DNA from 3 places in the Cupriavidus sp. OV096 genome. Region 3 is predicted to be linked to each of the others. Evidence: predicted binding sites of a transcription regulator. Region 3 holds the regulator's gene; each other region holds the start of a gene.

Region 1 (7,835 bases), on a different contig from region 3:
CCCTACCGCGACCGCTTTGTCGGCGTGGGGCTGGATTCGTCCGAAAAGGGCCATCCGCCCGAGAAATTCGCGCGCGTGTTCGCCCGCGCCAAGGCGCTCGGCCTGCATCGCGTGGCCCATGCCGGCGAGGAGGGCCCGCCGCAGTACGTGATCAATGCGCTCGACATCCTCGGTGTGGAGCGGATCGACCATGGCGTGCGCGCCGTCGAGGACGAGGCCCTGGTGCAGCGGCTGGCGCGCGAGCGCATCGCGCTGACGGTATGCCCGCTGTCGAACCAGAAGCTGATGGTCTACCCCGACCTGCGCGACCATCCGATGAAGCGCCTGCTCGATGCCGGCGTGGCCGTGACGCTGCATTCGGACGATCCAGCCTATTTCGGCGGCTACATGAACGCCAACTGGGAAGCCTCGTTCGCCGCGCTGCCGCTGGACGCCGCCGACGCCTACAAGCTGGCCCGCAACAGCTTCGAAGCGGCCTTCCTGCCCGCCAAGCAGAAGGCCGACTACCTGGCCGAGGTGGACCATTTCTGGTCCGCCACGCCCGAGAACCCGCCCGCGACGGCTCCCACGACCTGACCGGGCGCATAAACAAGACGCCGGACCCCCAGGTCCGGCCGCCCCTGAGACGAGAAGATGACCACCACTTCCCCCAATCCCGCCACGACCCGCGCCATCCGCGGCCGCATCCTCCACTTCCTGCGCGATCCGCAGTTCCATGAGGAGGCGTATCAATATTGGGAAGATGGCCTGATGCTCGTCACGGACGGCCGCATCGCCGCCGTGGGGCTGTACGAGGACCTGGCGCGCGACATCCCGGCCGGTGCCGAGGTGGTCGACCATCGCGGCAAGCTGCTCGTGCCGGGGTTCATCGACACGCACGTGCACTATCCGCAGACCGACATCATCGCGTCGCCGTCGCCGGGCCTGCTGCACTGGCTCGACACCTACACCTTCCCCGAGGAACGCCGCTTCAGCGAGCCCGCCTACGCGCGGGCCGTGGCCGAGTTCTTCGCCGACGAACTGCTGCGCAACGGCACCACCACGGCGATGGTCTGGAGCACGGTGCACGCCACCTCCGCCGACGCCCTGTTCGCCGCGAGCCAGGACCGCAACCTGCGCATGATCACGGGCAAGGTGATGATGGACCGCAACTGCCCCGAATTCCTGCGCGACACGGCCGAGAGCGGCGCGCGGGACTCCGCCGACCTGATCTCGAAGTGGCACAACAAGGGCCGGCTCGCCTACGCGATCACGCCGCGCTTCGCGCCGACCTCCACCGAGGCGCAACTGGCCGCCTGCGGCGAACTGGCGCGCGCGCATCCGGACGCCTTCATCCAGACCCACGTGGCCGAGAACCGCGACGAGGTGAAATGGGTGGCCGAGCTGTTCCCCGACGCCCGCAGCTACCTGGACGTGTACGACCGCTACAGCCTGTTGCGCCCCGGCGCGTTCTACGGCCACGCGATCTACCTCGACCAGGACGACCGCCGCCGGCTGGCCGACAGCGGCGCCGCCGTGGCGCACTGCCCCACCTCGAACCTGTTCCTGGGCAGCGGCTTCTATGACTTCCACCAGTCCGATGCCCACCGCCTGAACGTGACACTGGCCACCGACGTGGGTGGCGGCACCTCGTTCTCGATGTTCCGCACCATGAACGCGGCACACAAGGTGGCGCGCATGGGCGGCTACCACCTGACCGCCCTGCGCATGTTCTACCTGGCCACGCGCGGCGCGGCCGAGGCGCTGGGCTGGGCGGACCGCATCGGCAGCTTCTCCGTGGGCTGCGAGGCCGATTTCCTGGTGCTGGACCCCGAGGCCACGCCGCTGATCGCCCGCCGCAGCAGCCGCTCCGAGACGCTCGAAGAGCAGTTGTTCGCCTTCGCCATGCTCGGCGACGACCGCGTAGTGGACAACGTCTACATCATGGGCGAAGCCACGCGGGAACTGGCGGGTTGATCGCTTTTGGGCGACGGACGGCAGGCAAATACGTGTTGTCGCCCGTCCGCCTTGACCAGCATCAACACAACCGTCATCAAAGCCTTCTAGGCTGTCGCATTGCCCGCCCCCGGCTATCGGGTGCGCCAAGACAGACCCAAAAAGACTGACATGACTGCCCGATCTCTGGATGTATCGCCGGCCCAGACTGCTGAGCCGGCTTCCCACCCTGCCCACCCGCCCCGCAAGCTCGCCGGCGTTCCCCTGCCGGAACCCATCGCCTTCGAGGCCCCCTTCCCTAACCGCAAGACCATCCGTGGCTGGCTGATTCCGCTCGGCGAGCGCAGCGTGGCACGCGCGCTGACGCTGTTCGCGCTCGACTACGCGATCTTCGCCGCGGTGCTGGCCGGCGTGGTCCTGGCGCCGCAGTGGTGGGCCAAGCTCGGCCTCGGCGTGCTGCTGGGTCTGGTGATCGCCCGGCTGTTCATCATCGGCCACGATGCCTGCCACCAGAGCCTGACGGACCGCCGTGGCCTGAACAAATGGCTCGGCCGGCTGACGTTCCTGCCGTCGCTCACGCCCTACAGCCTGTGGGAAGTCGGCCACAACGTGGTCCACCATGGGTACACCAACCTCAAGGGCTTCGACTTCGTCTGGGCGCCCTACTCGCTCGAGGAATTCCGCGCGCTGCCGCGCTGGCGCCGGGTGATGGAGCGGGTCTACCGCAATGGCTTCGGCGCCGGACTCTATTACCTGATCGAGATCTGGTGGTTCAAGCTGTTCTTCCCGAGCAAGCGCCAGATGGCCACGCGCCGCGCGATCTTCATGTGGGACTGCACGCTGGTGGCCACCTTCGGCGCCATCTGGATCGGTGCGCTGGCCTGGCTGGCCGTGGCCACGGACCAGTCGGTCCTGGGGCTGGTCGGCGCCGGCTTCGTGCTGCCCTTCCTGATCTGGAACCTGACCGTGGGCTTCGTGCTGTATGTCCACCACACGCACACGAGCGTGGCGTGGTACGACACCAAGCCGATGTGGGCCAAGGCCCAGCCGTTCGTCTCGACCACCGTGCACCTGCGCTTCCGCTTCGGCATCGGCGCCGCGCTCCACCACATCATGGAGCACACCGCGCACCACGTGGACATGAGCGTGCCGCTGTACCGGCTCAAGCGCGCCCAGGCCCTGCTGGAGCATGCGCTGCCGGGCCGCATCATCATCGAGAACTTCTCGTGGCGCTGGTACTTCCGCACGGCGCGCCGCTGCAAGCTGTACGACTTCAAGGCCCTGTGCTGGACCGACTTCCGCGGCCGCCAGACCAGCGACAACTCGCCCGTGCCGGTCTGACCTGACCCGCATTGCCCAACAGCCATGCCAAAGGCGGTGGACAGTGTCCGCCGCCTTTTAGTACAATTACGACTTCCATTGGGGAGTAGCCGCCCTCGTCTCACCGCGCCGCGCAATGCGGCACACGGCAGACAGGGGCGTACGTCAACAGACTTGACCGTGGTGTCCAGCATCAACGGTTATGGCGTACGCAGCGCAGGACCCGAGCGGGCTTCGTGCCTGACTCCTATGTCCAACGCCTGGCGAGACCGATGACCATACCTTTCTGGCCGGGCCGGGAAAGGTGTGCGTCATTGGCATCTCGCGATGCGTGTGCGGCCCGGTATCAATCCTATAAGAATGGAATCGTTCCTCGTCTCCACAGGTATCGTCGCGCTCGCAGAAATGGGCGACAAGACGCAATTGCTGTCGCTCGTGCTGGCCGCACGCTATCGCAAACCCCTGCCGATCATCGCCGGCATCCTGATCGCCACCCTCGTCAACCATGGCTTCGCCGGCGCGCTCGGCGGCTGGATCACGCAGGTGCTCGGCGCCAACCTGCTGCGCTGGATCCTCGGCCTCGGCTTTATCGCCATGGCCGGCTGGATGCTGATTCCGGACAAGCTCGACGAGGCAGAGGAAGCCAAGCCGGCCAACGGTGCCCTGAGCATCCTCGGCACCACGATCGTCGCCTTCTTCTTCGCCGAAATGGGCGACAAGACGCAGATCGCCACTGTGGCCCTGGCAGCACGCTTCCATGGCGAAGTGCTGGCCGTCGTGGCAGGCACCACGTTCGGCATGATGCTGGCCAACGCGCCCGCCGTGCTGCTCGGCGACCGTTTCGCCAACCGGATGCCGATCGCCCTCGTGCACAAGATCGCCGCGGTGATCTTCCTTGTGCTCGGCTTGCTGGCGCTGTTCAACGTCGGCGGCCACTGAGACAAGCCAGAGTCGTCGCGCTATAAAAAAACGGGGCTTGCGCCCCGTTCAAACCCTCGCCGGTCCGGTACTGCCGGCCGCCGGGACTGCACAGCCCCGGACCGTCGATCACCGATGCCCGGTCAAATTCAGTTGGTGGTCTTCGCGCCGCCCTCGAACCACTGGCCCAGCAGCGCGCGCTCGTCTTCCGTGATCTGCGTGACGTTGCCCAGCGGCATGGCCTTCTGCTGCACCGCCTGCTGGTAGATCAGCTGCGCATGCGCCTTGATTTCGTCGACGGTATCGAGCTTGATGCCCTTGGCGGCAGTCGGCATCATCTTGGGCGCCTCCGCGTGGCACTGCACGCAGCGGGCGTTCACGATTTCCTGCACCTTGGCGAAGCTCACCGCGTTGGCGGCGTCGCCCGCGGCGTTGCTGGCCACTTGCGGACGCGGCTGCGGCGCAATCATCACCGCCACCACACCCAGCAGCGCCACGCCGGCAGCCGGCCACGCCACGTTGATCTTGCCCTTGTGCTTCAGGATGAAGAACTGGCGGATCAGCACGCCGGCCAGCATGATCAGGATCAGCACCAGCCAGTTCTGCTTGTGCGCGTACGTCATGCTGTAGTGGTTCGACAGCATCGCGAACAGCACCGGCAGCGTGAAGTAGGTGTTGTGCACGCTACGCTGCTTGCCGCGCTTGCCGTGGATCGGGTCCACCGGCTGGCCGGCCTTCAGCGCCGCCACGACCTTGCGCTGGCCCGGGATGATCCAGATCAGCACGTTGCCGCTCATGATCGTGGCGATCATCGCGCCGGTCAGCAGGAACGCCGCGCGGCCCGAAAAGATGTGGCAGGCCGCATACGCCGCCACGCCCACGAACACCGCCACCAGGATGCCCACCAGGCGGTCGCTCTTGCCGAACAGCCGGCAGATCGAGTCGTAGACCACCCAGCCGATGATCAGGTACGAGACCGCGAAGCCGACCGCCGCGCCGGGCGACATGTCGAACACGTTCTTGTCGATCAGGTAGGTGCTGGCGTTGAACAGGTACAGCACCACCAGCAGGCCGAAGCCGGTCATCCACGTGGAGTAGGACTCCCAATAGAACCAATGCAGGTTCTCGGGCAGCGACTTGGGCGCGGTCATGTACTTCTGCGGGTTGTAGAACCCGCCGCCATGCACGGCCCAAAGTTCGCCGCCGACGCCCTTCTCCTTCAGGGCCGGATCGCCGGGGGGCGTCAGGCTGTTGTCGAGCCAGACGAAATAGAACGAGGAACCGATCCACGCGATGGCCGTGATGACGTGCACCCAGCGCAACAGCATGTTGGCCCAGTCGAGAATGTAACCTTCCATGACTTGTCTCCTTTTCCCGTCCGCCTGGTACTCAGCTGCCGCGGTAGGTCGAGTACGACCACGGCGACACCAGCAGGGGCACGTGGTAGTGCGCAGCGGTGTCGGCAATGCCGAAGCGTAGCGTCACCACGTCGAGGAATGCCGGTTCGGGCAACTGCACGCCCTGGGCACGGAAATAGTCGCCGGCGCCGAACTCGAGTTCGTACACGCCTGCCACGAGCGCATCGCCTTCCAGCAGCGGCTGGTCGCAACGGCCATCGTGGTTGGTCACGAGGCGCTTGAGCGTCTCGCGGCGATTGTCGACAATTTTATGAAGGGTGACCGACATCGCCTTGCCGGGCGTGCCGGCGGCCGTGTCGAGAACGTGAGTGGTCAAGCGTCCCATCCTGTTCTTCCTTTGCGGGTGTGGGTTGTGAGGGGCGCCGCTGCCTTCACTAGCACCATTTGTGGGAATGATGCCCGCTCGGTACGTCATTTAACGCATCCCGGCGCTGGATTGGTGCGTGGCGACAATGCGCCCGCCCAACCCGGATGACAACTCGGGGATTTCCCGTACTTGTCGAAAACCTTCTCAGGTTTTGTTGACAATAGTGCTTGCATATCCAAATAATTGTCAACAATTTTTAGATCCACGCGATGACATGACCAGTATCAAGACGCCTGATGTCGGCTTGATACCCACTCGCCAGGATCGTTGCGCCTCCCGATCATCCCCTCTGTCTCCCTTGCGAGTGCCCTGGATGTCCAAGAATCTCAAACTGATTGCCGCCGTGGCCGATGCCCAGTCCACCCTCTCCGACAACAAGCCAGCCCGCAAGGGCTCCGTGGAGGAGCGCATGTACCACGAGATCTACGACGCGATCATGGAGCACCGGCTGCCGCCCCGCACCAAGCTGACCGAGCATTCGCTTTGCGAGATCTATGCCACCGCGCGCCACACCGTGCGCAAGGTGCTCTCCCGGCTGGCCGCGGACGGCATGGTCGACCTCGAACCGAACCGGGGCGCGTTCATCGCCAGCCCGTCCACCGACGAGGCGCACGACATGTTCGAGCTGCGCCAGATGCTCGAGCGCGCCGTGCTGGAGAAGCTCGCCAGCCTGCCCAACGTCCGCACCGTGATCGCCCCGCTGCGCAAGATGGTGGAGTCCGAGCGGCAGGCCTTCCTGACGCATGAGCGCCCGCGCTGGATCCGGCTCTCGGCTGAATTCCACACCGCGCTGGCCGAGCTGTCCGGCAATGCCCTGCTGGTGACGATGATGCGCCGGCTGGTCTCGCGCACCACGCTGATGATCGCCAGCGTGGAGGCCCCCGGCCACAACGCGTGCTCGTTCGACGAACACGACGACATTCTCGACGCACTGGAACAGGGCGACGCCGCCCTCGCCCAGTCACGCATGGCGCACCACCTTGGCGCCTGCGCGGACCGCGTGCAGCCGGACGAACCCGGCAATTTCGATCTTCGCAGCGTGCTGGGCCGCTCCACCTAGCGCGATGTTCCCGCCGCCGGACAACAGCACACCCCTGTTGCCGATGCCAGGCCCACAAATCTCGACGCCCCCAACGCCCGCCAGAGGCACGGCGCGAGACCCTCATAACAACAAGAGGCCATGGACCCCGGCGCGCGTTCCCATCAAAACCAAAGGAGAGGAGACACACCCATGACTTCCGCAAGCACCACGGTCCCCACGGACCTCACCAACGAGCGGCTGCCCTCCGGGCGCCTGCTGGCGCTGGGCCTGCAACACGTGCTGGTGATGTACGCCGGCACCGTTGCCGTGCCCCTCATCGTCGGCGGGGCGCTCAAGCTGCCCAAGGACCAGCTGGCGTTCCTGATCAATGCCGACCTGTTCGCGGCCGGGCTCGCCACGCTGATCCAGGCCATCGGCTTCTGGAAGTTCGGTATCCGCATGCCCGTGATGATGGGCGTGACGTTTGCCTCGGTGGCGCCGATGATCGCCATCGGCAACGACCCCAACGTGGGCCTGCTCGGCATCTACGGCGCGGTGATCGCGTCAGGGGTGTTCGGCGTGCTGATTGCGCCGATGATGGGGCGCATGCTCGGGCTGTTTCCGCCCGTGGTGACCGGCACGGTGATCACGCTGATCGGGGTGTCGCTGATGCGGGTGGGCATCAACTGGGCCGGCGGCGGGCAGCCGACCACGCGCAGCGTGATCGACGGCGTGGTCAAGGACGTGCCCAACCTCGCCTACGGCGACCTCGGCAACCTGGCCATCGCCGGCCTGGTGCTGCTGGTGATCCTGCTGCTCTCGCGCTATGGCCGGGGGCTGATCGCCAACTGCGCGG
Region 2 (7,835 bases), on a different contig from region 3:
GGAAACCATCGCCGAACAGACGACGGATAATTTCTTCCGTCTCTTCAAGCACATAGACAGGAATGCTCATGTTTGACATGAAGACGATGCGTGGCGCGGCGGCCGCCCTGATGCTGGGCGCCGCCACGGCAGGCTGGGCCGCGCCGGCGGACGACATGCGCAAGGCCGTGGAATTCGACGATGCCAACACGGTGCAGAAACTGCTGGCGCGCGGCGTGGACCCGAACCTGACCGACGCCCGGGGCAACCCGATGCTGGTGTTGGCGCTGCGCGAGAAATCGATCAAGGCCGCCACGGTGCTGATCAAGGCGAAGAACATCGACTTCGACAAGACCAACCCGGCCGGCGAGAACGCGCTGATGATGGCCAGCCTGCAGGGCGAGCTGGACATGGTGAAGCTGATGGTCGACGGCGAAGAGGCCGAGATCAACAAGAAGGGCTGGGCGCCGCTGCACTACGCGGCCTCCAACGGCCACAACGAGGTGGTGAAGTACCTCGTCGATCACGCCGCCTATATCGATGCGGAAAGCCCCAACGGCACCACGCCGCTGATGATGGCCGCGCGCGGCGGGCATATCGACACCGTGAAGGTGCTGCTGGACGAGGGCGCGGACCTGCGCCTGAAGAACCAGCAGCGCATGACCGCGATCGACTTTGCCGAGCAGTACAACCAGAAGGAGATTGCCGACGGGCTGAAGTCCCGCTGGCAGAAACTCTATGGCGCGGTACCGGCCCCCGCGCCGAAGCCGGTGCCCTATAACCCCTCGGGCACCCAGGGCGCGCCGAACAAGCAGCCGCAGCCCAAGCCGTACTGAACGGCGACTGAGCTGTTACTGGGCCGGCGCCAGCCGGTTCAGGGAAATTCCGATTCCGTGATGGTCACGCTCTTCGACTTGCCCATCACGCTGTAGAGCGTGAGCGTGTTGTTGGCGAAGCTCGTGCCGTTGGCCTCCTGGATCTCCTTGAGGTCGAAGCGCTCGGAACGGAAGATCTCCCCGGAGTCGAGGCTCCGGTAGCGCACGTCGTAACGGCCGGGCGCAATATTCTCCATCGTGAACATCGACCCGCTGCGTACGAAGCTTGTGCGCACCGGAATCGCCGCGTCACCCTCGATCGATACCAGTTTCAGGAACACATCGGACACATTGCGGGTGTTGTCCACGGTCACCGTGGACAACCCGTTGCTGTTCAGCACCGGATAGCCGGTCAGGTAGCCCGAGCGGCTCGGCCACGGCATGCCGCGCGGCGTGTTGGCCGGCCGGCTGTAGCGGAGCGGTTGCGGCGGGAAGGCTTCCTCGGCCCGGGCCGGCTTGACCAGCGCGACCGGGGTGTCGGCGGCCGAACTGGCGCTGGGCGTCCAGTCGCCAAGCAGGACCACGATGCTGGCCCCCACCGCGATATAGAGCAGGAAGGCCAGATGGGCCGGCAGCGGCTGGCCGCGCGGCGGCGGGCCATCGGGCCGGGGTTCGGGTTTGGGGCGGAAACGGGTCTTCTCGCCGCGCGAGGGGCGGGCTTCTTCGGCTTTCTGCGAGGACTTGTTGTTGGCGCCGCGCGCGGAGGCACCCTGGGCGGACGCACCGCCGGCCTTGGCCCCTCCCGCCGCCCCGGCAGCGCCGCTGGCAGCGCGTGGCTGCCGGGGCTGGGCCTGCGGACGCGCCGTCTGGGGCCGCGCCGTGCCCGGTGCAGGGCGCGGCGGCACCTCGCGGCGGCGGGCGCGGATCGCCTCCATCCGCTCCTGCTCCACGATCCACTGGTCATGCTCCGCGCGCCGCCCGGGGTCGCTCAGGACGTCATAGGCCACGTTCAGCAGCCGCATGATGCGATTGGATTCCTCGCCGTCCGCATGGCGATCGGGATGATATTTCTGGCTAAGCGACTTGTACGCGGCCCGGATTACTTCCTGGGGCGCGTCGCGGGATACCTTGAGGTTGTCGTAATGGGTATGCATCAAGCAGGAAAGACGCAATAGCGGAGGCCGACAACAATTAACGGCAGATTGCCGAATTTTTCAAGGTATAGCGGCCCGGCCCGGCCGCGTATGCTGGCTGGGCAACAGATGCACAGCCCCCGGCAACACCGCCCGGCCGTGGAGTGTGTCCAGCAGCCGCTGCATGGCCGCGTCGATCTCCTCGATGCTGAGGCCGCCGTAGCCCATCAGCACGCCGGGGCGCGGTGGCCGCCCCGCGAACATGCCGCTGACGCCGTAGAGCCCGATCGACGCCGCCCCGGCCCGGGCGATAAAGGCGGCTTCGTCAGCCTGTTTCAGGCCGACCGGACGGATTTCGGCCACGAGGTGGATGCCGGCCGACGCCGGCAGCGGGGCCAGCCAGGGCGACAGGTCGAGATCGAGCCAGCGCAGCAGCGCCGCGCGCCGCGCCGCGTACTCCTTGTGCATGCGCCGCAGGTGCTTGGCGAAATAGCCGTCGAGCATGAACTTGGCCAGCGCGGTCTGGGTGAGGGTGCAGCTATGCCAGTCGCTGGTCTGCTTGGCCCGGCACAGCGCCTGCGCCAGCGGGGCGGGCGGAATCACGTAGCCGATGCGCAGTTCCGGAAAAATAGTCTTCGAGAATGTGCCGACATAGGCGACCACGTCGTCATGGTCGAGGCTCTTGAGCGAGTCCATCGGCCGGCCCTCGAAGCGGAATTCCCCGTCGTAGTCGTCCTCCACCACCAGCGCGCCGCGCCGCTGCGCCCAGTCGAGCAGCGCCAGCCGGCGCTCCAGGCTCATCGGCATGCCGAGCGGGAACTGGTGCGAGGGGGTGACATAGATGATGCGGGCGTCCGCGGGCAGGGCGCTGACCACGATGCCATCTGCATCCACCGGTACCGGCACCACCCGGGCGCCCGCCGCCGTAAAGCTCATGCGGGCGGGCGGATAGCCGGGGTCTTCCATGGCCACCACGTCGCCGGGCCGCAGCACCACCCGCGCCAGCAGGGTCAGCGCCTGCTGGGCGCCCTGGGTCATGATCACGTCGTGCCAGTTGCTGACCACGGCGCGGCTGAAGGCCAGGTAGCGCGACACCGCCAGCCGCAGCTCCGGCTCGCCGGCCGGATCCCGGTAGCCTGCCGGCACGCGCGCCTGCACGCGTATCGCATGGCTCACGCAGCGGCGCCACTGGTCGAACGGAAACAGCCGCTTTTCGGTCACGCCGCCCATGAAGTCGTACTGCGGGGAGACGCCCTCCTGGCGGATCGGCAGCGCGTCCGGCATCGATTCCCAGAGCGCGTCGGCCGGCTGCAAGGCCGTGGCGTGCGTGGGCAGGTTGCCGCGCCGCGTCATGGCCGCCGCCACGAAGGTGCCCTCGCCGGTGCGCGAGCGCAGATAGCCCTCGGCGGTGAGCCGTTCGAAGACATCGAGTGTTGTCTTTCGGGAAACACCGAGTTGCGTGGCAAGTTCGCGCGTCGACGGGAGCCGCTCTCCAGCGGCCAGCCGGCCGTCGAGAATACCGGCGCGCAACTGGCGATAAATCTGACTGGCCAGGCCGTGGCGGCCTTCAATGCTCAAGTGGACGTTCATGATGGGGGCGGGGGCGAGTCATCGGTCGGAAAACCGCGCGCAGGCAGGCGCTGCCGCCATTCTAGTTAAGTTGCATCCTTGATGCAATTTAAGGTAATTCGACAAAAAACCACGCTGCGGGGGCGGGGTCCGGCGCGGCGCTCTCCAGGGGGCGGGCTCCCATCGGTGCCTCGATTCAGTACCCGCTGCGCGCCCCCTGCGCGTATCGCGCCTGCAACCTGAGGCGGCGGTGGTCACCCAAAAAACGCAGGAAGTGGCTATGGGCGCCTATCCGCCCCGTGCGTAATCTGCGCAGGACTCATCTCATGCCTGCCGGCAATGCCATGAATACCATCGCCATTCTGCTCTCCGCGTTCCTGCTTTCCGTGATCGCGCTGGCGGCCTTTATCTGGAGCATGCAGAAGGGCCTGTTCGATACTTCGCCAGCCGCCGCGCGGGTGATCTTTGCCGACGGCGAGACCGGGCACCCCGAGGATCCTGCCTCGGCGCACCTGACGCCCGGGCTGGACGATCCCTCCCGCGATGCCGCCGATGCATCTTCCGCGCCAGTCGTGTTCCTGTTCATCTGCTGCGCCATGGTGTGGCTGGTGGTGGCGTCGATGGCCGGGCTCACCGCCTCGATCAAGCTGCACGAACCGGACCTGCTCGCCAGCGTGCCCTGGCTGTCCTTCGGCCGCATCCGCACCATCCACCTGAACGCCGTGGCCTACGGCTGGGCGCCGATGGCCGGGCTGGCCATCGCCCTGTTCCTGCTGCCCCGGCTGCTCAAGACGGCGCTGGTCGGCGCCCGTTGGGCGGTGCTGGGGGCGGCGGTGTGGAATGCCGGGCTGATTGCCGGCATCGGCAGCATCGGCGCGGGGATTTCCGATGGGCTGGAGTGGCTCGAGATTCCCTGGCAGGTGGACATCCTGTTCGTGATCGGCGGCGCCTTCGTGGGGTTGCCGCTGGTGCTGACGCTGGTCAACCGGAAGGTGGATCACCTCTACGTGTCGGTCTGGTACATGGGCTGCGCGCTGTTCTGGTTCCCGGTGCTGTTCCTGGTGGCGAACGTGCCGGGCGTGCACTTCGGCGTAGAGCAGGCCACCATGAACTGGTGGTTCGGCCACAACGTGCTGGGGCTGTTCTACACGCCGCTGGCGCTGGCTTCCATCTACTATTTCCTGCCCAAGATCATCGGCCAGCCGGTCCGGTCGTACGGGCTCTCGCTGCTGGGTTTCTGGGCGCTGGCGTTCTTCTACGGGCAGGTGGGCGGCCACCACCTCGTGGGCGGGCCGGTGCCGGGGTGGCTGATTACGCTGTCCATCGTGCAGAGCATGATGATGCTGATTCCGGTGGTCGCGTTCTCCATCAACCAGCACCAGACGCTGCGCGGCAACTTCCGCCGGCTGATCGACTCGCCGACGCTGCGTTTCATCACCTTCGGCGGGATGATGTACACGCTGAGTTCCATCCAGGGCTCGTTCGAGGCGCTGCGCACGGTGAGCCGCGTGGCCCACTTCACGCACTACACCGTGGCCCACGCCCACCTGGGGCTGTACGCGTTCGTCAGCTTCGCCTTCTTCGGCGCGCTGTACTTCATCGTGCCGCGCGTGACCGGCCGCGAATGGCCGTACCGCTGGATGATCTACATGCACTTCTGGCTCGCGGCGGGCGGCATCGGCATCTATTTCGTCTTCCTGAGCATTGGCGGCTGGCTGCAGGGGCTGGCCATGCTGGACGCGGCGCGCCCGTTCATGGACTCGGTCGCCGTGACCCTGCCGTACCTGCGCGCCCGCTCGCTGGGCGGGGCAATGATGCTGACGGGCCACCTGTTCTTCGTGACGAACTTCGTCTGCGCGGTCTTTGGCTTCGGGCCGAATCGTGACCGCCCGGCGCTGTTCCACCAGGGCCGCCTGCGCAAAACGGGCCAGTCGGGCCAAAAACCTGCCGAGGGAGTCTGAACCGTGAACAATGAAAGCGCCCTGCTGGCGGGGGGCATGACCATGCTGGCGCTGGCCACCAGCGCGCTGGTCGTCCTGCCGTATCTGCAACTCCAGGACGTCAAGCCCACCGAAGGCACCAAGCCCTATACCGCCGCGCAGCTGCGTGGGCGGGAGGTCTATATCGCCAACGGCTGCATCTACTGCCATTCCCAGCAGCCGCGCGACAGTTCCTACGCGCCGGACGCCAAGCGCGGCTGGGGTCGCGTGGCCGTGGCCGGCGACTACTACTACGACAAGCCGCACCTGCTGGGCACCATGCGCACCGGGCCGGACCTGATGAACATTGGCGTGCGCCAGCCCGGCGCCGACTGGCACCTCGGGCACCTGTACCAGCCGCGCGCCTACGTGAGCGGCAGCATCATGCCCAGCTACCCGTACTTGTTCGATGTGAAGGACGCGCCGGAGCCGGGCGACAAGCCGGTGACGCTGCCCCCGGGCTACGCACCGCCGGGCAAGGTGGTGGTGCCGACCGCCGCCGCGTCTGACCTGGTGGCCTATCTCCAGTCGCTGAACCGCACCGGGGCGGTGTTGCCGCCCGAAGGTAGCGAGTCGAACCCGCGATAAGCACCCGCGATAAGCACCCGCGATAAGCACCCGCGATAAGCACCCGATAAGCGCATCCGCAGAGGAAACAGATGGCAGATCCATCGGAAGAACGTCAGGCCGCCGCGGCGCGTGCCCGCGAGAATGCCGATCCGCACGAGAACCGCGCGCCGATTCCCCGCTACGTGCTGGCCATGGTGGCCGCGCTGGTGGCGTGGGGGGCATTCTATATCGTGACGTCCGAAAGCGACCAGCCCTCGTCGCTGGGCGACAGCCGCACCCTGGCGGACCTGAAAGGCAAGCCGAAGGGCGCCGGCGGCGGCGCCGTGGATGGCGCGGCGGTGTTCCAGGCCCGTTGCGTGGCCTGCCATCAGGCCACCGGGCAGGGTTTGCCGGGCGTGTTCCCGCCGCTGGCGGGCTCGGAGTGGGTGGTGGGGCAGGAGGCGCGGCTGGCGTCTATCGTGCTGCGCGGCGTGACCGGCAAGCTGACCGTCAAGGGCACGGCCTACAACGGGGCGATGCCGGCCTTCGCGGACCAGTTGTCCGATGCCGAAATTGCCGCCGTGCTGACCCATGTGCGCAGCCAGTGGGGCAATACCGCTGGCCCGGTAACGGCGGAAGCCGTCGCCGCCGCACGCACCCAGACGGCCGCCATGGCGGCGCCGTTCGATGGTGACGCGGCGCTCGGCAGCCCGGGTGGCTAGCCTCGCACACGGTGTTCGGCCCGCGCGCCCGCGCGGGTCTCTGGCTGTGCGCGCGGTTTTCGGTCTGGTGCTGGTACTGGGCGGCATCGCTCTCTGGGCCATCACGCATGGCCTGACCGCCTGGACGCTCGACCAGCGCCGCGAGGCGCGCATCGCCGCGCACGAGATGCGCCTGCCGCCCATCGCGGTGCATGACCAGCTTGGCCAGCCGCAGAGGTTTTTCGGCGAACTACCAGCCGCAGGACCAGCCGCAGGCGCCCCCGCCGTCTATCTCGTCGATGTCATCTACACCCGCTGCCAGACCGTGTGCCGCGCGCTCGGGGCCGCCTTCGCCCAGCTATCGCGCCAGGTGGAGGCGGACGGCATGGCGGGCCGGATCGGCCTGATCTCGCTGTCTTTCGACCCGCGCGATACCGGCGCCGACCTCGCCAGCTACGCCCGCGAGCATGGTGCACGGCCGCCGCAATGGCGGGTGGCTGCGCCGGACGCGCCCGTCGCCATGCAAGCGCTGCTGCGCGAGGCCGACATCATCGCCATTCCGGACGGCTTCGGTGGCTTCGTCCACAACGGCGGCCTGCAGGTGGTGGATGCGCTCGGGGTGGTGCTGGGCAGTTTCGAGTTGGAAGACTTCCAGGCGGCCTATGCGCTGGCCCTGCGCCATGCGGCGGCGGGCGGAGTGGGGCGATGAGAGTCGTCCGATTCCTGGCGTTGATCGCCGTCCTGATCGTCCTGGCCGTCCCGCCGCTGCGGGAGCCCCTGGAAGCCTCGATGGCCCTGCAGATGCTGGGCCTGCTGCCGGCCGTGTTCGCCGCTGGCTGGCTGTCCGCGCGGGTGGCCCCGGTGCGCTGGCAGGCCCGGACGATGGCGGCGCTGCGGTCGCACGCCCTGAGTCTGCTGGTGGTGGCGGCGCTCGGCTACGGGCTGTGGATGCTGCCGATTGCACTGGACCTCGCGCGCCTGTCGCCGATGGTCAATGCCGCCAAATTCGCTACGGTGTTCGTGGCCGGCTTGTCAACCGGCATCGCGCTCCGCGTGGCGGCGTGGCCGCTGGTGTTGTTCTTCGGCGGCAACATGGTCTGGATGGGCCTG
Region 3 (7,835 bases):
GTGCGGCAGAACCTCGGCTGGGCCTTCTTCTACAACATTGTGGCCATTCCGCTGGCCGCCACAGGGCTGGTCACGGCCTGGATGGCAGGCATCGGCATGTCCGTGTCGTCGCTGCTTGTGGTGGCCAATGCCTGGCGCCTGCTGCGTGCACCGAACAAGGAGCGCTGACCATGGAAACCCTTTACCTGCTCGTGCCAATGAGCCTGGTGCTCGTGGCGCTGATAGCTGGCGCGCTCTGGTGGGCGCTCAACGCGGGCCAGTACGACGACCTCGACCGACCCGGCGAAGCCATCCTGCTCGATAACGACAAGCCATGAATTGCAAGCTTTTTACGAGCCCGAGTGGCGCGCGGCAGCAACAGTTCCCTTCGTTGAATTGCGACTTGACCGGGATCAACGCGCGGGCGGCGGCGACTTTCTAAAGTCACACCAACACTAGGGTTAAACGATCTTTACTTCTGTATTTGGGGGTCTGAATGGATGTCTCTACCGCGTCTCCACGCGTCGACACCTTTAACTACGGCGTCGTACGGCAGTTTGCCGTGATGACCGTGGTTTGGGGGATCGTCGGCATGGCCGTCGGCGTTCTGCTGGCGGCGCAACTGATCTGGCCAGATCTCAATTTCAATACCCCGTGGCTGTCCTTCGGGCGCCTGCGTCCGCTGCACACCAACGCGGTGATCTTCGCCTTCGGCGGCAGCGCGCTGTTCGCCACGTCGTACTACGTGGTGCAGCGCACCTGCCAGGCGCGCCTGTTCTGCGGGCCGCTGGCAGCGTTCACGTTCTGGGGCTGGCAGATCGTCATCGTGGCGGCTGCCATCACGCTACCGCTCGGCATCACGACTTCCAAGGAATATGCGGAACTCGAATGGCCAATCGACATCCTGATTACGCTGGTCTGGGTCGCCTACGCGGTGGTGTTCTTCGGCACCATCATCAAGCGCAAGACGCGCCATATCTACGTGGCCAACTGGTTCTTCGGCGCGTACATCCTGACCATCGCCATCCTGCATATCGTGAACAACATCGAGATGCCGGCGTCGATGTGGAAGTCGTATTCCGCCTATGCGGGCGTGCAGGACGCGATGATCCAGTGGTGGTACGGCCATAACGCCGTGGGCTTCTTCCTGACCACCAGCTTCCTCGGGATGATGTACTACTTCATCCCGAAGCAGGCCGGACGGCCGATCTACTCGTACCGGCTCTCCATCGTCCACTTCTGGGCGCTGAACTTCACCTATATGTGGGCCGGCCCCCACCATCTGCAATACACCGCGCTGCCGGACTGGGCGCAGTCGCTCGGCATGGCGTTTTCGCTGATCCTGCTCGCGCCGTCCTGGGGCGGGATGATCAACGGGATCATGACCATGTCCGGCGCCTGGCACAAGCTTCGCACGGACCCGATCCTCAAGTTCATGGTGGTTGCGCTGTCGTTCTACGGCATGGCCACGTTTGAAGGATCGATGATGTCCATCAAGACCGTGAATGCGCTGTCGCACTACACGGACTGGACGATCGGCCATGTCCACTCGGGCGCGCTCGGCTGGGTCGCGATGATCTCGATCGGCTCGCTGTACTACCTGATTCCACGCCTGTTCGGGCAAAAGGAGATGTTCAGCGTCAAGCTGATCGAGTGGCACTTCTGGATCGCGACGATCGGCGTGGTGCTCTACATCGCCTCGATGTGGATCGCCGGCGTGATGGAAGGGCTGATGTGGCGCGCCACGCAGCCGGACGGCACGCTGACCTACGCGTTCGTCGAAGCGGTCAAGGCGAAGTATCCGTTCTACCTGATCCGCCTGCTCGGTGGCCTGTGTTTCCTGACCGGCATGCTGGTCATGGCCTACAACGTGGTGCGCACGATCGCCGGCAAGACGGCCACGGACGCGCCGATCCCGGCCAGCCTGCCGGCTTCCGCCCAGGCTCCCGCACACTGACCGCCGAGGATTGCTGAGATGTCACAAAAACAAGGATTCTTCACCCACGAAACACTGGAAAAGAACGTTGGCTGGCTGATCATCGCCACGATCATCGTGGTGAGCATTGCGGGTCTGGTGCAGATCGTGCCGCTGTTCTTCCAGCATTCCACGACCAAGCCCGACGCGGGCATCGTGCCCTACACGCCGCTGCGCCTGATGGGCCGCGATATCTATATCCGCGAAGGCTGCGTCGGCTGCCATTCGCAGCAGGTGCGCACGCTGCAGGCCGAGACGGAGCGCTATGGCCATTTCTCGACGGCCGGCGAGTCGGTGTATGACCATCCGTTCCTGTGGGGTTCCAAGCGTACCGGTCCAGACCTCGCCCGCGTGGGCGGCCGGTATTCGGATGACTGGCAGCGCATCCACCTGCGCAATCCGCGCGATGTGGTGCCGGAATCGGTGATGCCGTCGTATCCGTGGCTCGAGAAGACCGCGCTGCCGACGGGCGATATCCAGGGCCGGATGCGCGCCCTGAAGCGGTTGGGTGTGCCGTACACCGAGGAGCAAATCGCCCATGCCCCTGAGGAACTCGCCGGCAAGACCGAAGAGGACGCGATGGTGGCCTACCTGCAAGGCCTCGGCCTGAACCGCCGCAACGTGCGCCTGGACGCCGCCACGGCGGCCGCGGCACCGAAGGAGTAACCGCCATGGCCATCCTGACCTCCGCTGCCACCGTGCTGTCGATGCTGGCCTTCCTCGCCATCTGCTGGTGGGCCTGGTCGTCGCGGCGCCAGGCCGCCAACGAGGAGTCAGCCATGCTGCCCTTCGCGTTGCCCGACGAGACCACGATAACGACAAGCCGGAACCCACAGTCATGAGCGATTTCTTTTCCGATTACTGGAGTTACTACATTACGGCCATCTCGCTGGTCGGCATCGCGTGGTGCGTGTGGCTGCTGTTCTCGCAGCGCCGGGCGCCAAAAAGCCAGGGTGCGACCGAGGATACCGGCCATGTCTGGGATGGTGACCTGCGCGAGTTGAACAACCCGCTGCCGCGCTGGTGGATGTGGATGTTCCTGCTGGCCTGCATCTTCAGCGTGTGCTACCTGGTGCTGTATCCGGGCCTGGGTTCCTACGCCGGCGTGCTGGGGTTCTCCTCGCAGGGCGAACTGGCGGCGCATCGACAGGCTGCCGAGAAGATGCAGAACGAGATCTACGGGAAGTACATGTCGATGGACGTGACGAAGGTCGCCGCCGATCCCGACGCCCGTGAAATTGGCCAGCGCCTGTTCCTGAACTACTGCGCGCAGTGCCATGGCTCCGACGCGCGCGGCAGCCGCGGCTTTCCGAACCTGGCCGACAACGACTGGCTCTATGGCGGCGACCCCGAAACGATCCGTCAGACGATCACCAAGGGTCGCAACGGCATGATGCCGCCGTTTGCGGGCGTCATCGACGCCAAGCTCGCCGGGGACACGGCCCAGTATGTGCGCTCGCTGTCGGGCCTGGCGTCTGACCCGATCCGCGCGTCGCGGGGCGAGGGCACCTTCAAGACCACGTGTGCGGCCTGCCATGGGGCCAGCGGCAAGGGCAACCAGGCGCTCGGCGCGCCGAACCTGTCGGACAGCGTCTGGCTCTACGGCAGTTCGGAAAATGCCATCGTCGAGGCGATCCAGAAGGGTCATAACGGGCACATGCCCGCGCATGAGGAAATCCTGACGCCCGAGCGCATCCGCATGCTGACCGCCTACGTGTGGGGTCTCTCCAATACAGGAGCGGCCGGACAATGATCAACAGCCCCCGGGCAGGGCGGCCAGCCGCCTGCCGGGGCGCGAGGAACACAAGATGAACGCGCCCCCCAATGCTGCACAGCCCGTAGCGGACGACCCCGCTACGTCGGAGCCCTCACGGCCCGACGACAGCCCGCCATGGCGCCCGGCTGCCACGCCGCTATCCGGGCAATCTGCCCAATCGGCTGAATCTTCGGAAGAAACACTCTACGAGGTCCGGCGCAAGATCTATCCGCGCTCGGTCACGGGCGCCTTCTCGAGCTGGCGCGTCTGGCTCGTCATCCTCACCCAGCTGGTCTACTACGGCGCCCCGTGGCTGCAATGGAACGACCGCCAGGCGGTGCTGTTTGACCTCGGCGCGCGCAAGTTCTATATCTTCGGCCTCGTGCTGTGGCCGCAGGACGTGATCTACCTCGCGGTCCTGCTTGTCATCTCGGCGCTCGCCCTGTTCCTGTTCACCGCCATCGCGGGCCGGCTGTTCTGTGGCTACGCGTGTCCACAGACCGTCTACACAGAAATCTTCATGTGGATCGAGCGACGCGTGGAAGGCGATCGCATCGCCCGCATCCGGCTGGACGGCGACCCGTGGAGCCTGCGCAAGCTGCGGCTCAAGGCGACCAAGCACACGCTCTGGGTGGTGATCGCCCTGTGGACCGGCTTCACGTTCGTCGGCTATTTCTCGCCGATCCGCGAGCTGGGCGGGCAGGTGATCGACCTCTCGCTGGGGCCGTGGCAGTCGTTCTGGATGCTGTTCTATGCCTTCGCCACCTGGGGCAACGCCGGCTTCATGCGCGAGCAGGTGTGCAAGTACATGTGCCCATATGCGCGTTTCCAGAGCGTGATGGTCGACCGCGATACCTTCGTGGTGACCTATGACGTAGGCCGTGGCGAGCCGCGCGGCAGCCGCTCGCGCAAGACGGACCGGCACACCGCCGGCATTGGCGATTGCGTCAATTGCAGCATCTGCGTGCAGGTCTGCCCGACCGGGATCGACATCCGTGACGGATTGCAATACGAGTGCATTGGCTGCGGTGCCTGCATCGACGCCTGTAACCAGGTCATGGACAAGATGGCCTATCCGCGTGGCCTGATCCGCTACACCTCTGAGAACGCGATGCGCAAGGGCCTGTCGGCAGTCGCCGCGCGCAAGCGCTTGTTCCGCACGCGGACGATTGTCTGCGCGGTGATCTGGTCGGCGCTGGTGGGGGGCTTCATCGGGTCGCTGGCGATGCGCACGCCGCTCAAGGTCGATGTCATCCGCGACCGTGGCGCGTTGGGCCGCGAGGTCGAAGGTCGCTGGATCGAGAACGTGTACCGGCTGCAACTGATCAATACGACCGAGACGCCGATGCGCGTCCGGGTACAGGCGACGAGCGCGGAGCTGCAAGGGTTGACCATCGAGTATGACAAGTCGGCAGAAACGCTGCCGCCTACGTCGAACCGGCTGTTGCCGGTGCGGATCCGTATCCCGCTCGACCACGCGCCGCAGGGCACGCACAAGATCCGTATCACGGTCACGGGGGAGGGTATGGACGACGCACGCGGACGCGCGCAGATCCAGGAAGCGACCAGTTTCATCGTGCCGCGCGGCCTGTAGGACAGGTCATTCAGGAAATATTCGACGCAAGGAGTAGGCAATGACAGCGCAACAAGTCAAGCCGTGGTGGAAGGAACCGTGGCCGTGGCTGCTGATGAGCGGACCGCTGCTGGCGATGATCGGCTGTGGTGTGACGATCTGGCTCGCCAATACCCACGCCGACGTGCCGGTGCGCGATGCCGCGCGGCATGGGCTGGTGGTGGAGAAGCTGGATGGGTCCGCCGTGCGTGCCGACGCCCATGTCAATGACACGGCGAGGCGGCCATGAGACTACGCTGGCTGATGTGGGTGATGTGGCCAGCGTTCCTGATGGGCGGCGTGGCCACGGCAACGGTGTTCTCGATTGTCGATCCCAGTGACCTGAGCTTCTTCGGTCATCCGGTCGACGCGTCGCGTGAGGCGATCTATACCGTGGGATTCCTGCTGGCGTGGCTGTTCTGCGCCTTGTCGAGCGGCCTGACGCTCTACACCATGCCAACGCCGCTCAGCGATACCGATGAACTCGAGTAGCGAGTGCACCGCCGCCGGCGAGCCGGCCTTAGCAGGAGCGGTTGTAGATCTGCTTGATGCCGGCCATGTCGATGAGCTTGACGTGGCGCTGGCGGATCTGGATCAGGCCCGCCTCGGCAAAACGAGAGAACAGGCGGCTGACGGTTTCGAGTTTCAGGCCAAGATAACTGCCGATCTCCTCGCGACTCATGCGCAACACGAACTCGCTCGACGAGTAGCCACGCGCCGACAGGCGATCGGAAAGATTGACGAGGAACGCGGCAAGCCGCTCCTCGGCCCGCATCGAACCCAACGTCATCAGCATCACCTGGTCCTGCGAAATCTCCTTGCTCATCAAGCGCAGGAACTGGGTTTGCAGCGAGGGCAGGTCAGACGAGAGCGCCTGCAAGTCGTTGAAGCGTACGACGCAGACTTCGGCATCCTCGAGGGCCGTGGCATCGGAAGCATGCTGCATTTCGCCGAGGCCATCCATACCGACCATCTCGCCGGGCAGATGGAAGCCGGTGATCTGCGAGCGGCCGTCTTCGAGCGTCACGTGCGTCTTGAGCGTGCCGAAACGCACGGCATAGACGGCGGTGAGCGGATCGCCCATGCGGTAAAGCGTTTCGCCCTTGTGCACGCGCACGCGTTCCTGCACGAGCGTGTCCATCTTCAGGAGGTCCTGGTGCGACATGCCTACCGGCAGACAAAGCTGGCCCATCCCGCACGTAGAGCAGCGGGGCGAGATCTCGGTGACGGGTATGGAGGTAAGCAATTGAGGGCTCTTGGTGATGCGCATTGCAGCGAGGGCGCGACAGATCAATTTTACCGCGTGAAGTGACGCGGAAGCGAGGGACCGTTGCCATTTGGTGTGCTTTTCAGCGTTTTTATCGTTGCGTTGTTTGGTGGCGTCCACTGTGCTGCGATGTGTGGCGGCATTGCGATGGCGGCCGAGCAGCGCGCGGCGGTGCGCGTGCCGGTGACGATCCATCGCTCGCCGCGCGGCTGGCTCGTGGAATTGCTGGCGATGCACGCCGGCCGCCTGACCACCTACGCGTTGCTGGGGGCGGTGGTGGGTGCCGTCGGCGCCACCGTATGGAAGCAGGACTATCTGCCTGTGCAGCGATGGCTCTATGGCGCAGGCGGAGCGATGCTGGTGATGTCGGGCTTCTGGCTGTTGCGTGGGCGCACCATGCGTGCGGCGCGCCTGGAGGCGTTCGCGGTGCGCATGGCCCAAGGGGTGGTGGGTCGCATGGGCGCGCTCGGTATCAGGCTGCCTGCCGGCCTGGCCCGGCATGCGCCGCTGCTGCGGCGCTTCGGTCTGGGACTCGCCTGGGGGATCGTGCCGTGCGGGATGGTCTATGGGGCACTCGCAATGGCGTTGCTGGCCGGCAATGCGGCGTCGGGCGCGCTGGTCCTGTTCGCCTTTGGGTTGGGAACGCTGCCAAACCTACTGGTGATTTCGGGGTTGTCGGGCTATGTGCGCCATGTGTCGCGCCGGCCGGCGGTCCGGACCGTGGCGGGCGTGCTGATCATCGGCTTCGGCATCGTGGGCGTGGCGCGGGCGGTCTGGCTCCCGGAGACGCTGGCTGCGCATGGGTTCTGCGTGGTGTTCTAGGACGATTCCGGGCGGCGGACAGGCCGCCCCGGTTCGTGCCATTCGCCACGCCGGGCGGCGGGCGGGTTGCGGAGGGGGGCGGGAATGCCATACAATCGCGAGAACCACGGTATCGCGCCACGTAATTCCCTGGCGTCGCCGGGCCGGCATCCCTGATCTGGGATGCGTGTCCATGGGTCCGAGGCAGCATTGGCTTGCCGGATCCGTCCCCACAGTGCATCCGGTTCAAAAGATCTGGTTTAAAAGCCGGTCGGCCTTGTGGAGTGGTGGTGCAGTCGCAGGACGAAGCTTGTCCGGGCCGATATCCGTTTTTTCTTGCCGCCTTGGCAATCTGATTGTCCTGGCGAATGTCCGCTCCAAGGGGAAGGGTTCCGCCTGCGAGGGTAAAGGCGAGAGCGCGACGCAAGAGGTTCGACTCCCGGCG

Evidence for each region. The regulator FNR, encoded in region 3, switches genes on or off when oxygen is low (the NO sensors DNR and NnrR bind a similar motif). The targets are predictions, from matches to a motif close to TTGATNNNNATCAA.
Region 1: a site for FNR is predicted at 2,008-2,021, ahead of BM115_RS07670 (fatty acid desaturase). Genes of this name have one in related genera too.
Region 2: a site for FNR is predicted at 3,596-3,609, ahead of BM115_RS10165 (cbb3-type cytochrome c oxidase subunit I). Genes of this name have one in related genera too.

Annotation. Positions count from the first base shown of each region.
Region 1 covers NZ_FOWM01000003.1:82,817-90,651, reverse strand. Annotated here, with positions in the region: gene BM115_RS07680 (adenosine deaminase) at 1-576, shown strand, start outside; gene guaD (guanine deaminase) at 634-1,956, shown strand; gene BM115_RS07670 (fatty acid desaturase) at 2,107-3,276, shown strand; yybP-ykoY riboswitch at 3,345-3,551, shown strand; gene BM115_RS07665 (TMEM165/GDT1 family protein) at 3,616-4,194, shown strand; gene BM115_RS07660 (urate hydroxylase PuuD) at 4,323-5,531, opposite strand; gene uraH (hydroxyisourate hydrolase) at 5,563-5,916, opposite strand; gene BM115_RS07650 (GntR family transcriptional regulator) at 6,272-7,018, shown strand; gene BM115_RS07645 (nucleobase:cation symporter-2 family protein) at 7,190-7,835, shown strand, end outside.
Region 2 covers NZ_FOWM01000003.1:615,377-623,211, forward strand. Annotated here, with positions in the region: gene BM115_RS10145 (TatD family hydrolase) at 1-76, shown strand, start outside; gene BM115_RS10150 (ankyrin repeat domain-containing protein) at 69-815, shown strand; gene BM115_RS10155 (J domain-containing protein) at 854-1,948, opposite strand; gene BM115_RS10160 (MocR-like pyridoxine biosynthesis transcription factor PdxR) at 2,009-3,517, opposite strand; gene BM115_RS10165 (cbb3-type cytochrome c oxidase subunit I) at 3,841-5,457, shown strand; gene BM115_RS10170 (cbb3-type cytochrome c oxidase subunit II) at 5,461-6,063, shown strand; gene BM115_RS10175 (c-type cytochrome) at 6,135-6,746, shown strand; gene BM115_RS10180 (SCO family protein) at 6,793-7,434, shown strand; gene BM115_RS10185 (hypothetical protein) at 7,431-7,835, shown strand, end outside.
Region 3 covers NZ_FOWM01000001.1:180,615-188,449, reverse strand. Annotated here, with positions in the region: gene BM115_RS00925 (heavy metal translocating P-type ATPase) at 1-168, shown strand, start outside; gene ccoS (cbb3-type cytochrome oxidase assembly protein CcoS) at 171-317, shown strand; gene ccoN (cytochrome-c oxidase, cbb3-type subunit I) at 476-1,936, shown strand; gene ccoO (cytochrome-c oxidase, cbb3-type subunit II) at 1,955-2,620, shown strand; gene BM115_RS00905 (cbb3-type cytochrome oxidase subunit 3) at 2,626-2,796, shown strand; gene ccoP (cytochrome-c oxidase, cbb3-type subunit III) at 2,793-3,707, shown strand; gene ccoG (cytochrome c oxidase accessory protein CcoG) at 3,763-5,304, shown strand; gene BM115_RS00890 (hypothetical protein) at 5,345-5,572, shown strand; gene BM115_RS00885 (hypothetical protein) at 5,569-5,814, shown strand; gene fnr (fumarate/nitrate reduction transcriptional regulator Fnr) at 5,843-6,568, opposite strand; gene BM115_RS00875 (sulfite exporter TauE/SafE family protein) at 6,653-7,411, shown strand.